DNA from 2 places in the Dyella telluris genome. Region 2 is predicted to be linked to the other one. Evidence: riboswitches for the same ligand, from Rfam matches in the RefSeq annotation. Region 2 holds a riboswitch; the other holds the start of a gene.

Region 1 (7,466 bases), 1.6 Mb from region 2:
TTGGCGGCCGTTAGCGTGGGCAAGGTTCGCGACAGGAGTGGGTTAGACTGTCGCTTCAGGAGTCCTTCTATGCTGTCTTTCCGCCCCGACCGCGCCAGGGTGGCGCACGAGGTTGGCGCTACCGTGCGCCTTGCCCTTCCCTTGATCGCCGCGCAACTTGCCGCGGTCGGTCCCAATTTCGTCGATGCCGTGCTTGCGGGGCATCTGAGCGCGCACGTGCAGGCGGCGGTTACCACGGCCGTCAGCATCTGGGCGCTGGCCCTGGTCAGTGGCCTGGGCATGATGATGGCGGTGCCCCCATCGGTGGCGCAGCTCGATGGCGCCGGCCGTCGCCACGAAGTGGGCGCGGTGTTCGTGCAGGCCATGTGGCTGGCCTGGGGCATGGGCATCGTGCTGTGGTTCCTGGTGCGCCATGCCACGCCCTTGCTCGGCTGGATCGGCGTGGTGCCGACGCTGCGCACCGACGTGACGCACTTCCTGCATGCCATCAGCTGGGCGGCGCCGGCCATGACGAGTTACTTCGCCATCCGCGGCCTCTCTGAAGGCCTGTCGATGACGCGGCCGTCGATGTACTTCGGTTTTGGCGGCCTGCTGGTGCTGGCGCCGCTGGGTTACGTGCTGATGTACGGCAAGTTCGGCCTGCCGGCGTTGGGTTCGCTGGGCAGCGGCATCGCCACCGCCACGGTGCTGTGGCTGGAGATGCTGGCGTTCCTGCTCTTCGTGATCAAACACCCGGCCTATCGCGACGTGAACCTGCGCGAAGGGCTGGCCTGGCCGCGGCCGCACATGCTGCTGGAGCTGGTGAAGATCGGCGGCCCCATGGCCGTCACCCTGCTGGCCGAAGGCGGCCTGTTCGTGGCGGTGGCGCTGGTCATCGCGACGCTGGGCGAGACGGTGGTGGCCAGTCACCAGGTGGCGCTGAGTGTGGCGACCATCGCTTTCATGGTGCCGCTGGGACTGTCGATGGCGATCACCGTGCGCGTGGGCAATGCGGTGGGTCGTGGTGATGCGCAGGGCGTGCGTTACGCGGGCCTGTGCGGCGTGGGCCTGGCGTTGTGCGTGCAGACCGTCTCTTCGACGGTGATGCTGACCCTGCCGCACGTGCTGGCGCGTGCCTACACGCACGACGCCGGGGTGATCGCGCTGGCTGCACAGTTGATGGTGCTGGCCGGGTTGTTCCAGTTTTCCGACGGCATCCAGGTCACCTCCAATGGCGCCCTGCGTGGTCTCAAGGACACGCGCGTGCCCATGGTGATCACCCTGTTCGCCTATTGGGGCGTGGGCATGCCGGTGGGCTGGTGGCTGGCTTTCCCGCACGGCATGGGCGCGCGGGGCATGTGGATCGGCCTGATTGCCGGCCTCACCATGGCGGCCATCCTGCTGTTCACCCGCTTCTGCCGCAGCGCGTTGCGCGGGCGCTGGCAACAACCTGCCTGATCCGGCCGACGCGCCATGCCCGCGCCCTGCACAGGGGCGGGTGCAGGGCGGCGCCATGTGCCGCTTGCACTACATGACCTTCATGCCGCGAACAGCTACGCTGTCGCGGACCTCGTGAGGAACCATGCAATGGCGGAGCCCCGTTCCAACGGCTTTTGGGCATTTCTCTGCGTCATCGGACGCGGCATCAACATCGTCAGGCTGACCATCCTCAACCTGATTTTCTTCGCCATCCTGTTCGTCATCCTGCTGGTGCTGCTGGTCGGGCTGGCGGCGACGCGCGGCGAGCACGTCGTCCTGAGCGACAGCGTGCTGGTCATCAAGCCCAAGGGCGAACTGGTCGAGCAGTACAGCATCGATCCACTGCAGCGCACGCTGGCCAGCCTGTCGGGCAACCCGCCCAAGCAGGTGCAGCTGCGCGACCTGGTTGGCGCCATCGACGCGGCCGCCAAGGACGCACGCATCACCCGCATCCTGCTCGAGCCCAGCGAACTGCAGGGCGGCGGTTTCGCCGCGCTGCGCGAAGTGGGGGCGGCGCTGGATCGCTTCCGCGCTGCCGGCAAGCCGGTCGTGGTGTGGGCGCCGAGCCTTGATCAGGGTCAGTACTACCTCGCCGCGCATGCCGACCGCGTGCTGGTCGACCCGCAGGGCGGCGTGATGATCACCGGCCTGGCCAACTACCGGCTGTTCTACAAGGACCTGCTCGACAAGCTGGGCGTGGATGTGCACCTGTTCCGCGTCGGCCAGTTCAAGAGCGCGGCCGAGCCGTACATCCTCGATCACGCCTCGCCCGAAGCGAAGGAGGCCGACAGCTTCTGGATGGGCGGGCTGTGGGATACCTACATCGACGAAGTGGCCAAGCTGCGCAAGCTGGAGCCGGCCACGCTGCGTTCGGATATCGACACGCTGCCGGAGAAGATCGCCGGCGCCAAGGGCGATCTTGGCCAGCTGTCGCTGGAGCAGCATCTGGTCGACGGCGTTGCCACGCCGGCGGAAGTCATCGCCATGATGCGCAAGGAAGGCGTACCCGCCGGCAAGAAGGGCGAAGGCTTCCGCCAGGTATCGCTGCAGCGCTATGCGGCAACGCTGACCGACGACGACGCCACGACGCCTGGCGTATCCGTGGTGGTGGCCGAAGGCGAGATCACCGGCGGCAAGCAGCCGCAGGGTGAAGTGGGTGGCGATTCCACCGCCGCGCTGATCCGCGCCGCGCGCGAAGACAAGCGCACCAAGGCGCTGGTGTTGCGCGTGAACTCGCCGGGTGGCGAGGTCTATGCCGCCGAGCAGATCCGTCGCGAAGTGGCGCTGACGCGCGAAGCCGGCATTCCGGTGGTGGTGTCGATGGGTAACGTGGCGGCCAGCGGCGGCTACTGGATCTCGATGAATGCCGATCGCATCTTCGCCGAGCCCAACACCATCACGGGCTCCATCGGCATCTTCGGCATGGTGATGACCGTGCCGGGCACGCTGGACAAGCTGGGCGTGAAGAGCGACGGCGTGGGCACGAGCCCGCTGGCTGGTGCGTTCGACATCACGCGTCCGCTCGATCCCAAGGTAGGCACGGTGATCCAGGCCACCATCGAGAAGGGTTACCGCGATTTCGTCGGCCAGGTGGCCAAGGCGCGTGGCAAGCCCTATGACGCCATCGACACCATCGCGCAGGGTCGCGTGTGGACCGGTCAGCAGGCGAAAGATCGCGGTCTGGTCGACCAGCTCGGTGGCCTCGGTGAAGCCGTGGCCGACGCCGGGCAGCGCGCCAAGCTGGCCAAGGATGCGCCGGTGCGTTATGTCGAAGAGCCCATGGGCGGCTTCGAGCAGTTCCTGATCGGCCTCAACGAAAGCGCGATGGTGCAGGTGGCCGAGTCGTATGGCGTGCACCTGCCGGCGTGGGTCGCCCATATCGACACCATGGCGCCGGAGCTGAAGCTGCTGCGCACGGCGCAGGCAGGGCGTCCGAACGTCTACGCCTACTGCTTCTGTTCGCCACGTTGAGCGCGTGACGTGGCCGCGCGATAACGCGGCCACGTGGATGAAGACAGAGCCGCCACCGATTGCCGGTGGCGGCTTTTTTCATGCCTCGACCGTGACCACCTCACGCATGCGTCGGGCTGCAGACACCATGGCCGCCAACGCATCCCGTACTTCGGCCCAGCCGCGGGTCTTCAGCCCGCAATCCGGGTTGACCCAGAGCTGCCCGGGAAGAAGCACATCGGCAGCCTTCTGCAGCAATGCCGTCATCTCCTCGACGTTCGGCACACGCGGCGAATGGATGTCATACACGCCGGGGCCCATGTCGTTCGGATAGCGGAACTGCACGAAGGCTTCCAGCAGTTCCATGCGCGAGCGCGAGGTTTCCATGGAGATCACGTCCGCATCCATCGCCGCCACCGCCTCGATGATGTCGTTGAACTCCGAGTAACACATGTGCGTGTGGATCTGCGTTTCGTCCCGCACGCCCGCGGCCGTGAGACGAAAGCTTTCCACCGCCCATGCGAGATACCCACGCCAGTCTTTGCGGCGCAGCGGCAGGCCTTCGCGCAACGCCGGCTCATCGATCTGGATCACGCCGATGCCGGCGGCTTCGAGGTCGAGCACTTCGTCGCGCAGCGCAAGGGCGATCTGCCGGCACGTTGTGGCGCGCGGCTGGTCGTCGCGCACGAACGACCATTGCAGCACCGTCACCGGGCCGGTCAGCATGCCTTTCATGGGGCGAGGGGTGAGCGACTGCGCGTAGCATGACCAGCGCACGGTCATGGGCGCGGGGCGCTGCACGTCGCCGTAGATGATGGGCGGCTTCACACAACGCGAGCCATAGCTCTGCACCCAGCCAAGCCTGGTGAAGGCAAAGCCGTCCAGCTGTTCGCCGAAGTACTCCACCATGTCGTTGCGCTCGAACTCGCCATGCACCAGCACGTCCAGGCCGATCTCCTCCTGAAAACGCACGCAGCGCCTCGTCTCGCTTTCGAGGAACGCCTCATAGGCAACGGCGGACAGCTTGCGTGACTTGAACTGGGCGCGTGCCTCGCGAACCTCATGGGTTTGTGGAAACGAACCGATGGTCGTGGTGGGGAACAGCGGCAGGCCAAGTCGTTCCTGCTGGGCGTGCTTGCGACGCGCATGCGCGGAGCGGCGTGCAAGCTGCGATGCGGTGACCGAACCCACGCGCTGGGCGACCTCGGCACGATGCACACGCGGCGATTGCTGGCGCGATACCCATTGCGCGCGCGCGGTATCCAGGGCCGCGTAGGCGCTGACGCGGCCTTTGACAGCATTTGCCAGAATGCGCAGTTCGCCGATCTTCTGCGTCGCGAAGGCGAGCCAGGAGCGCAGGTCGTCCGGCAGGGACGTTTCCACGGCGACATCCACCGGTACGTGCAACAGCGAGCAGGAGGGGGCGATCTGCACGCGCAGGCCACCGAAGCGATCGTGCGCGCGGCGCAGCGTTCGCAGTGCGCGGTCCAGGTCGGCACGCCAGACGTTGCGGCCATCAACGAGGCCCAGCGAGAGGATCTTCTCCTCGCCCAGCGCATCAAGCACGGCGTCGAGCTGTTCGGGCGCGCGCACCAGATCCACGTGCAGGCCATCGACCGGCAGCTCTGCAACGAGCGGGAGATTGTCGGCGGGCGCTCCGAAATAGGTAGCGAGCAACAGCTTCGGGCGGTTGCCATCCGCGAGCGCGCGATATGCCTTGCGATAGGCTGCATGGTCATCGCCGTCCTGGTCCAGCACCAGGCAGGGTTCGTCGATCTGTACCCATTCCGCGCCCGCCTGGCTCAGCCGGGCCAGCAATTGCGCATAGACAGGCAGCAAACGGTCCAGCAGGTCGAGGCAATCGCTGCCATCCACGGCCTTGGACAGCAGCAGGAAGCTCACCGGCCCCAAGAGCACGGGACGAGCTTCGAAACCCTGCTCGCGCGCCTCGATGAACTCGTCGACGGGTTTGTTCCCGCGCAGACGGAAGGTCTGCCCCGCATGGAGCTCAGGCACCAGGTAGTGATAGTTGGTGTCGAACCACTTGGTCATCTCCAGCGCGTGGAGATCAAGGCCATCTTGTTGCCATCCGCGCGCCAGCGCGAAGTAGCCGGCATGTGCATCGCGCTCGACCAGCGGGCGATAGCGTTCGGGTATGGCATCGAACAGGAAGGCCATGTCCAGCACATGGTCGTACAGCGAGAAATCGTTGCAGGGAACGATGTCGGCACCGGCCTCGCGTTGCAGCTCCCAGTGCCTGCGCCGGAGTGAGCGCGCGGCTTCCTCCAGCTGCTGCGCCGTGCTTTCGCCGTGCCAGTACGCCTCCAGCGCATGCTTGAGTTCGCGTCGTGGGCCCATGCGGGGAAAGCCCAGGTTGGTAACGGTAGTCATGATTACGTGTCCTCGATTCGTGATGAATGAGGAACGAAGGAACTGCGGCGAGCGGCTTCCACCTGCACGCCAGCGACCTTCGCCCCCTCGGGCGAACCGGGTCTTGCGCGAGCAGGCACGGAGGCGCGCGCCGTGGGCGTGGCCACGACGCAGCATCCGGCTGCCTCCCCGCGGAAGCTCCAGGTCTGTCAGGAGGACAAGCCTCCCGGCCGGGGCAGGTCTTCGGGCTCGTGGACATGAGGCATGTCGATGCCTCGCCTACTGTCCGCCGCTTCCCGGTCCGTCAGGACCAGTGCTCATGGCGAAGGTTGTTTCCACACACCGCTGCGGGGCAGCGCCGGAATTGGCCCGGTTGGGCCGCACAGGCTTCCCTTTTAATTTCATCCCTTCATCGCGATGAAGGGATGAAAGCCACCAGCGACGCAAAAGTACGCTTCCGCCGTCCGGCCCGTCAAGCGTTTCGACGGTTGGACGGATGGACGTCCGGATGTCCCTCAGGCGATGGCGGCGCTGAAGTAGTCGCCGTGACGCTCCACGCAAACCGGCATGCCGAACGTTTCGGACAGCAGGGGGCCGGTGAGTACGTCGTTCTTGCTGCCCTGCCTGAGCAGCTGCCCGTCGCGCAGCAGCACCACCTGCTGGATCTCGGGGAGGATCTCCTCCACGTGATGGGTCACCAGCAATAGCGTGGTCCCATGGCGCGCGAGGCCGCGCAAGTTTTCCAGGAAGCGGCGCCGGCTGGCCATGTCCAGTCCGGCGCAGGGTTCATCGAGCAGCAGGGCGCGCGGCCGGTGCACCAGTGCGCGGGCAATCAGCACGCGCCTCGCCTCGCCCGTGGACAGGCTGGCCATGGTGCGGCCAAGCAGGTGCGTGGCGCCGGCCTGCTCCAGGGCTTCATCGGCGCGTTCGCGCATGGCGGCCGTCACGTGGTGATTCAGGCCCAGCCGCTGCGCGGCAAAGAAGCTGGACAGCACCGCCTCGGCCACTTCCAGCGTGGCATCCGTGGTGCAGTCGTGCTGCAGTGATGGCGAGACGATGCCGAGCAGCCCGCGAAGATCGGAGACATGCCAGCGCTCGCGACCGAACACGTGCATGGATGCACGGCCATCCCTGCGCGCAAGCGGGTAGAGCTCGCGCGTGATCAGGCGCACCAGGGTGGATTTGCCGGCACCATTCGCGCCGAGGATGGCGGTGTGCTGGCCGGCGTCGATGCGCAGGCTGAAGCTGTCGAGGATCAGCCGATCACCGCGCATCACGCTGGCATCGTCGATATCCAGCAGCGGCGCGGTGGCGAGTTCGTCGTGATGGGCATTCATGCCGGACACCATGCCCGTCCGGACGTCCATTTGCCAAGTACCCTCGCCTGACGAGCCTTATTGCTGCGCGGCTTCGATCTGCTGTTGCTGCTTTTTGGCCTGCTCGTCCACTGTTTTCTGCACGTCGGCGGCACGCTGCTTGTCCTTCTCCATGGCGTCCCAGGGTGTGGCGACGCGCGCCGTGCTGGCCGTGGCCGGTGCCGATTCCGGCGCGGGCGGCTTGCCGGAGCAGGCGGCAAGCGTGAGCAGGCATAGCAGGGGAATGAGCCGTTTCATGGAAGACCTCGCCGAAAGATGGTTCCAACGCTGTTGGCTGCATGGTAGCCGACAAAACTTGGCTGGAAACGCGTA
Region 2 (7,466 bases):
CGCCAGCGTGATGCAGAAGTCACTGACGCCCGCATAGCTGATGGACACCCAGTCCAGCGCCACCGCAAGCAGCACCATGACCACGAAGGTCCAGTGGTGACGCAGGTACAAGCCGCCGAGAAAGAAGATCGCCATGGATGCATCGGGCAAGTGCAGCATGTCGCCGAAGTGCTTGAAGCGGGTGGCCATCATCACCGCCATCAGCACCAGCCATAACGCGTTGAATCGGGAAACCGACAGTGCTTTCACGGGAGCTCTCCTGATCGATGCATCGTGGAACGACGCCGGGTCCCTTTGCAGGGCCCGGCCTCATGGATTACTGCGCGGGCTGATAACGCAGTGTCAACATATAGTTGCGGCCGGGCTGGTTGAAGTACCAGGCGGTTTCGTAGTCCTTGGCAAACGCGTTGTTCAAGGCCAGCTGCAGCTTGAAGTCCCGCGAAATGGCGTAGGCCACGCGCAGGTTGGTGATGGCGTAGCCGCCCAGCGGGTGACGGTTGGCCAGATCGTCGTAACGGCGGCCCGACACGAACCAGGTACCGCCGACGCTGAAGTCGCCGAAGCTGCGATCGATGTCGACATTGCCCGTCTGGCGCGCACGGCGCGGCAGCAGGTTGCCCTCGTAAGCGGTGGACTCGTCACGCGGGTCGAGCCAGGTGGCCGTACCTGTCACCAGCCAGCCCGCCAGGTTACCGCTCACCACGCCTTCCGCCCCGCGGATGCGCGCCTTGTCCACATTGGCGGCTGCCTGCGTGGTGGCGTCATACGTGATCAGGTTGTTCACGTTGTTGCGGAAGGCATTCAACGACCAGTAACCCCAGCCATAGCTGCCGCGCAGTCCCAGCTCGATGTTGTGCGAGGTTTCGGGCTTGAGGTCCGGGTTGCCGTAGTACGGGTAGTACAGGTCGTTGAAGGTCGGCGCCTTGAACGCCGTGCCGTAGCTGGCCGTCAGGCGCAGCGTCTGGGTAAAGTCCCAGCCCCACAGCAGGCTGCCGGTGTTCTTGCTGCCGAACTGGCTATTGTCGTCATGGCGCACGCTGGCCTGGATCGACTGGCTGCCGAAAGTCTGCTGCCACTGCGCGAACAGGCCGCGATTGATACGGCTGTCGACCGGAACCTGCGTGTACGGGTTGATGTAACCCGCGGTGCTGTCCACGTGGTCGCGCTGCCAGTCGAAACCGGTGGTGAGCAGGCCACCCCAGAAGCCGACGTCGGCCTGCAGCGAACCGACATCGCGGTGCGTGTCGTAGCGGCTGACGTAATCGCCCTGGTAGAAATCCTTCTCGAAATCGCCACTGGTGCCGGCGCTGAGCGTCAGCTTGACGTTGCTGGCAGGACGATAATGGACGCTGCCACCCACGACCTGCGTGGCGCTTTTGTCGGAGTCCGTGTAGGTACCGTCGTAGTAATTGTGGCCCTCGGCACGGAACAGGCGAACATCCGCGTCCCACTGCTCATCGAACGTGTAACCACCCTGCACCGTAGCGGCGGTGTTGCGGTAGCCGTCCTTGTCCGGCTGGTCGGCATAGCAAGCCGCACCCACTTCCGCCGCGCCGATCCGGCACGAATTGATGCCGTGCGTCTGGTCGTGCGACACCTCCACCGAGTACCAGCCATTGCCGCTCTTGCCGGCAAACCCGGCCGAACCGTTCAGATGGCTATAACTCCCCACGCCCAGGCTGAAGGACGGCACGAAGGCGCCTTCCGGGCGTCGCGTGAAAATCTGGATCACGCCACCAATGGCTTCCGAGCCGTACAGGCTGGAGAACGGACCGCGCACGATTTCGATGCGCTCGATCTGGTCCACCGGAATGTCCTGCAACGACGCCGTGCCCAGCGTGGCCGAGCCCACCTTCACGCCATCGATCAGCACCAGCACGTGGTCAGACTCGGTACCGCGCAGGAACGCGCTGGTCGACTTGCCGGGGCCGCCGTTGTTGACAATCTGCATACCCGGCGTGCCGCGCAGCAGGTCGCCCAGCGAAGCCGGCTGCAGGCGCTCGATGTCAGCCCGGTCGATCACCGTGACCGCCGACAGCGTCTGCTCCTGGGTCTGCTCGGTGCGCGTGGCGGTGACCACGACGCCGTTGAGGTTGGTCGTGTCATCGGCGAAGGCCGGAAAAATGACAGACAAAAGTGCCGTCGCCAGTACGGAACGACGGACCGTGGAAATTCGGATGGCCAAAACAATGCTCCTCAACCGCGCCTGCCCGCGCGGATCGCATGAAAAAAGGACAGGTGGCGAGGGTTTGGCGGCCGCGCGAAACACGGCATCCCCAACATGGCCCACCGCCTGTCTGGTCGTACCTTGAGGCCGGTCTCCGGGCTCGCGGGCGAAGACTGATGTCTTCCAGATCGACGCCTTCCCGTGCGCGCGGCACAGTGGCTTGATGTCGTTCTGTCGATCCCCTATGGATCGCACTCGCCTACCGTTGCGGGGGCAGCTCCGGAATAGGCGCTTGCGCGCCGCACCGGATTCCCGTTTCAACCTTCGGCCGGTTGGCCGTTGGTCACCTCAGGTGGCGGCATGGTAGCAGACAACGAAATGTGAACGTTTGGGGTGGGGTGTCTGGGGTGGGGTGTCTGGGGATGTGGCCAGGCGCTTTTGGTCAGCCGCACGGCTGGCCCTCCATGCCCTCAGTGATCGGTTCTCACCTCACCGTCATTCCTGCGAAGGCAGGAGGCGCTTTTTAACCGCCGGAGGGCGGGTCATCCAGTGCCTTTGCTCTGTGCCTTCGGTAGTAATGCCGGCGCCAGGTTGCCGCTTACGCAGCGGAGGCGTTTCGACCTCCTGCCGGAGGCCGAGTCACTTTTCTTTTGCTGGCCCAAAAGAAAAGTAACCCAAAGAAAATGGCCTTAAAGGCTGGCAGCATACCGATGGGATAAGCCCGAACGGGTGAGGAAGCCGGGTTGCGGGACAACCTCCGCCTCTACACAGCGGGTACTTCCAAGCGCTTCGCAACGCGCCATGGCTCTGAGGACTTAACGCGGAGCGTCGTGCCGCTTTGCGGCACCTCCTTCCTTGCCCCTAGGGGGTTCACGTTGAACATCACCTGTCGCTCGTCCTCTCCCGTTCGGGAGAGGACTGGGGTGAGCACTGAGGTGAGAGAGAAACAGACTTCACACGGTGCGAGATACTCCCTGTAGGAGCGCACCTTGTGCGCGACCGCAGCGTCGTGTCGATACCGCTCCGTCAGGTGGTCGCGCACAGGGTGCGCTCCTACAGACAAGCTAAGCCGGCACGCCATGTGCCGTCGCACCCTGCGACGCGATGTGCAGCGCAGCTGCACGAGCCTTCGGCTCTGGCTCTGGCTTTTGACCTACCCGCCCCCTTGAGCGGCGGTGAGGGGCGGACGACAGGCCCGCAGGGGGATCGGCAAGGATGCCGATCCCTTTTCGACAGGACATGGAAGTCCTGTCGAAAAGCCCGGCCGACCCTCACGGACTGGCCGGCTTCACCGGCCAGCGCCGCGATGGGGGGGCCTTTTCTTTTGGTTACTTTTCTTTGGGCAAGCAAAGAAAAGTGACCCGGCCTCCGGCAGGAGGTCGGAACGCCCGCTGCGTAAGCGGCCAGGTCGCGGTAGCGCTAGAACCCGAAGGCCCAAAGCAAAGTCACTGGACCCCTGCCTACGCAGGGGTGACGGCTAAAGAAGGAAGCTGTGAGGCGAGACTGGCCCTCACCTCAGCCCACCTCATCGCGCAAAGCCAAAGCCCCCATCAGTACCGACAAGCTCCCGCCGGGCGCGAGCAACAAAAACCAACCCCCACCCGAGCCCCAAAAAAGAAAACGCCCGCCCCACTCTCGCAGGACGGGCGCTCCAAACACCCAAAACTCACCGCGGCAAAAACATCACTGCTTGTGGAACGTCAGGTGCCCCTGCGCCGCATCCACCACAATGGTCTCGCCCGCCGCAAACTTCCCTTCCAGGATCTCGCGCGCCAACGGATTCTCCAGCTGCTGCTGGATCGCCCGCTTCAGCGGCCGCGCGCCATACACCGGATCGAAGCCGACATTGCCCAGCAGGTCCAGCGCCTTGTCGCTGATCTCCATGCGCAGCTGGCGTTCGGCCAGTCGCTTCTCCAGGTAGGTCAGCTGGATCAGGGCGATCTTGCGGATCTGCTTCTTCTCCAGCGGACGGAACACCACCAGTTCGTCGAGTCGGTTGATGAACTCAGGGCGGAAGTGCGCCTGCACCACGCCCAGCACGGCGGCCTTCATCTGCACGTAATCGGCTTCGGAATCGCCTGCGTGCTCCTGGATCATCTGCGAACCCAGGTTGGAGGTCATCACGATGACCGTGTTGCGGAAGTCCACCGTGCGGCCCTGGCCGTCGGTGAGGCGTCCGTCATCGAGCACCTGCAGCAGGATGTTGAACACATCCGGATGCGCCTTCTCCACCTCGTCCAGCAGGATGACGCTGTACGGGCGACGACGCACGGCTTCGGTGAGGTAACCGCCTTCCTCATAGCCCACGTAACCCGGGGGTGCGCCGATCAGGCGGCTCACGGAGTGCTTCTCCATGAACTCGCTCATGTCGATGCGCACCATCGCATCCGTGGTATCGAACATGAATTCGGCCAGGGCCTTGCACAGCTCGGTCTTGCCGACACCGGTGGGGCCAAGGAACAGGAACGAACCATTCGGACGATTGGGGTCGGACAGGCCGGCACGGGCTCGACGGATTGCGTCGGATACGGCACGCACGGCCTCGTCCTGGCCCACCACGCGCTTGTGCAGCGCTTCTTCCATGTGCAGCAACTTGTCGCGCTCGCCTTCCAGCATCTTGTTGACGGGAATGCCCGTCCAGCGCGACACCACCTCGGCGATTTCTTCCTCGGTGACGCGATCCTGCACCAGCTTGAAGTCCTGCTTTTCGGCGGCCTGTGCGGCGGCAAGCTGCTTCTCCAGTTCCGGCAGCTTGCCGTACTGGATCTCGCTCATCTTGGCGTAGTCCTGGTGACGCTGCGCGGTTTCCAGCTCCACGCGGGCGGCCTCGATCTGCTCTTTCACCTTGGTCGCACCCTGCAGCGCGGCCTTTTCGGATTTCCAGATTTCATTGAGATCGGAGAACTCGCGCTCGAGTTTCTCGATATCTGCTTCCAGGTCGGCGAGGCGCTTCTTCGACGCGTCGTCGGTTTCCTTCTTCAGCATCTCGCGCTGGATCTTCAGCTGGATCAGTCGACGCTCCAGACGGTCCAGCTCTTCCGGCTTGGAGTCGATCTCCATGCGGATGCGCGAGGCGGCCTCGTCCATCAGGTCGATGGCCTTGTCCGGCAGCTGCCGATCCGGGATGTAGCGATTGGACAACGTGGCGGCGGCCACGATGGCCGGGTCGGTGATCTCCACGCCGTGGTGCACTGCGTAGCGTTCCTTCAGGCCGCGCAGGATGGCGATGGTGTCTTCCACGCTGGGCTCGCCCACGTAGACCTTCTGGAAGCGGCGCTCCAGCGCGGCGTCCTTCTCGATGTACTTGCGGTATTCGTCCAGCGTGGTGGCGCCGATGCAGTGCAGTTCGCCGCGAGCCAGCGCGGGCTTGAGCATGTTGCCCGCGTCCATGGCGCCATCGGCCTTGCCGGCGCCGACCATGGTGTGCAGTTCATCGATGAACAGGATGATCTGGCCTTCGTTCTTGGACAGGTCGTTGAGCACTGCCTTCAGGCGCTCTTCGAATTCACCGCGGAACTTGGCGCCGGCGATCAGCGCACCCATGTCCAGCGCGAGCACGCGGCGGTCGCGCAGGCCTTCGGGCACTTCGCCCTTCACGATACGCTGCGCCAGCCCCTCGACGATGGCCGTCTTGCCGACGCCCGGCTCGCCGATCAGTACCGGGTTGTTCTTGGTGCGACGCTGCAGCACCTGGATGGTGCGGCGGATTTCTTCGTCGCGACCGATCACCGGATCGAGCTTGCCCGACTCGGCGCGCGCGGTGAGATCGATGCAATATTTCTCCAGCGCCTGGCGCTGGTCCTCAGCGTTTTCGCTCTGCACTTTTTCACCGCCGCGCATCTTCTCGATGGCGGCCTCGACATTGGCTTTGGTGGCGCCGGCAGTCTTCAGCGCCGCGCCGAGTTCGCCCTTGTCTTCCAGCGCCGCCAGCACGAACAGTTCGCTGGCGATGAACTGGTCACCGCGCTGCTGAGCCAGCTTGTCGGTCAGGTTGAGCAGACGGGTCAGTTCGTTGCCGACGTGGATGTTGCCTTCCTGCCCGCTGACGCGCGGCAGGCGATCCACCAGTTCGTTCACCCGCTGGCGCAGGGTGGGCACGTTCACGTGCGCCTGCGTCAGCAGCGGCGCAGTCGAACCGCCCTGCTGATCCAGCAGCGCGGCCATGACATGCGCCGGTTCAAGCATGTTGTTGTCGCGTCCCACGGCAAGCGACTGGGCATCCGCCAACGCCTGCTGAAAACGCGAGGTGAGTTTGTCCATTCTCATGGGTTGTCCCCTCGATCAATAGGATTTGGCAGCCGTGCCGCCACTGCCCAAGGACATGCGGCTCACCCGCTGATGATTCAAGCCGCGTCAACGTCAGGTGTAGGCCTTTTTTCCGGTCTTCCGCCGGCCAGTCCATAGCTCGCCTTCACATTCGCCTTGATAGTCTGGCTTCCGTGCAATCCCCCGTGCCCCAAGCTGCCATGCCCGCCCCCTTGCCTCTACCGGCTCCGCCACTGCCTGGCGTGGACGACCGTTGGGCGTTGTTTCTCGACGTCGACGGCACGTTGCTGGATTTCACCGATCATCCCGACCAGGTCTGCGTCGATTCGCGCCTGCGCGAACTGGTGGAAGACCTTTACGGTGCCCTGGATGGCGCGCTGGCCCTGGTAAGCGGGCGCAGCCTGGACGACCTCGACGACCTGTTTGGCCATCCGCCATGGGCCATGGCCGGGCTGCACGGCCTGGAGCTGCGCGGCGCCGACGGCCGCTACCGCGGCGTGCATATCGGCGCCAGCCGGCGATCGCTGGTACGTGACATTGCCAACACCGTCGCCGCTGGCCTGCCCGGCGTGCTGATGGAAGACAAGGGCATGGCCGTCGCCCTGCATTGCCGCACCTCGCCGCAGCAGTTCGAACGTTTGCGCGAACAGGTGCAAAGCGTGCTGCCATCGCTGGCCGGCTACGAAATGCAGCCGGGCAACATGGTGATCGAACTGAAACCCGAAGGCATGGACAAGGGCTCGGCCGTGGCCGCCCTGATGTCTGCCTGGCCGTTCCGTGGGCGCCAGCCGGTGTACGTGGGTGACGACCTCACTGACGAGCACGGCTTTGCCACGGCGAATCTCGAAAGCGGGTTGAGCATTCGCGTGGGTTCCCGCGAACCAAGCCTCGCCCGCTACACCTTGCCGGAGCCCGCCGCCGCGCGCGCCTGGCTGTTCCGCGTGTTGCACGCACTCAAGCATGGAGCCCTCTCGCATGCCCACTCCTCAGCCTCAGGAGGAAACGCCTGACACCCAGTCCAGCCTGGAACTGG

What was found. Region 2 has a riboswitch for cobalamin ahead of btuB (TonB-dependent vitamin B12 receptor). Riboswitches for the same ligand answer to the same signal wherever they lie in the genome.
Region 1: it holds a riboswitch for cobalamin, as region 2 does, so the genes downstream of both, metE (5-methyltetrahydropteroyltriglutamate--homocysteine S-methyltransferase) here and btuB (TonB-dependent vitamin B12 receptor) in region 2, are expected to answer to the same signal.

The regions. Positions count from the first base shown of each region.
Region 1 covers NZ_CP060412.1:1,500,950-1,508,415, reverse strand. Annotated here, with positions in the region: gene H8F01_RS06930 (MATE family efflux transporter) at 70-1,437, shown strand; gene sppA (signal peptide peptidase SppA) at 1,567-3,429, shown strand; gene metE (5-methyltetrahydropteroyltriglutamate--homocysteine S-methyltransferase) at 3,508-5,799, opposite strand; cobalamin riboswitch at 5,996-6,231, opposite strand; gene H8F01_RS06915 (ABC transporter ATP-binding protein) at 6,294-7,115, opposite strand; gene H8F01_RS06910 (hypothetical protein) at 7,173-7,391, opposite strand.
Region 2 covers NZ_CP060412.1:3,108,662-3,116,127, reverse strand. Annotated here, with positions in the region: gene H8F01_RS13655 (hypothetical protein) at 1-249, opposite strand, end outside; gene btuB (TonB-dependent vitamin B12 receptor) at 317-2,185, opposite strand; cobalamin riboswitch at 2,296-2,533, opposite strand; gene clpB (ATP-dependent chaperone ClpB) at 3,851-6,433, opposite strand; gene otsB (trehalose-phosphatase) at 6,676-7,443, shown strand; gene H8F01_RS13635 (glycoside hydrolase family 15 protein) at 7,409-7,466, shown strand, end outside.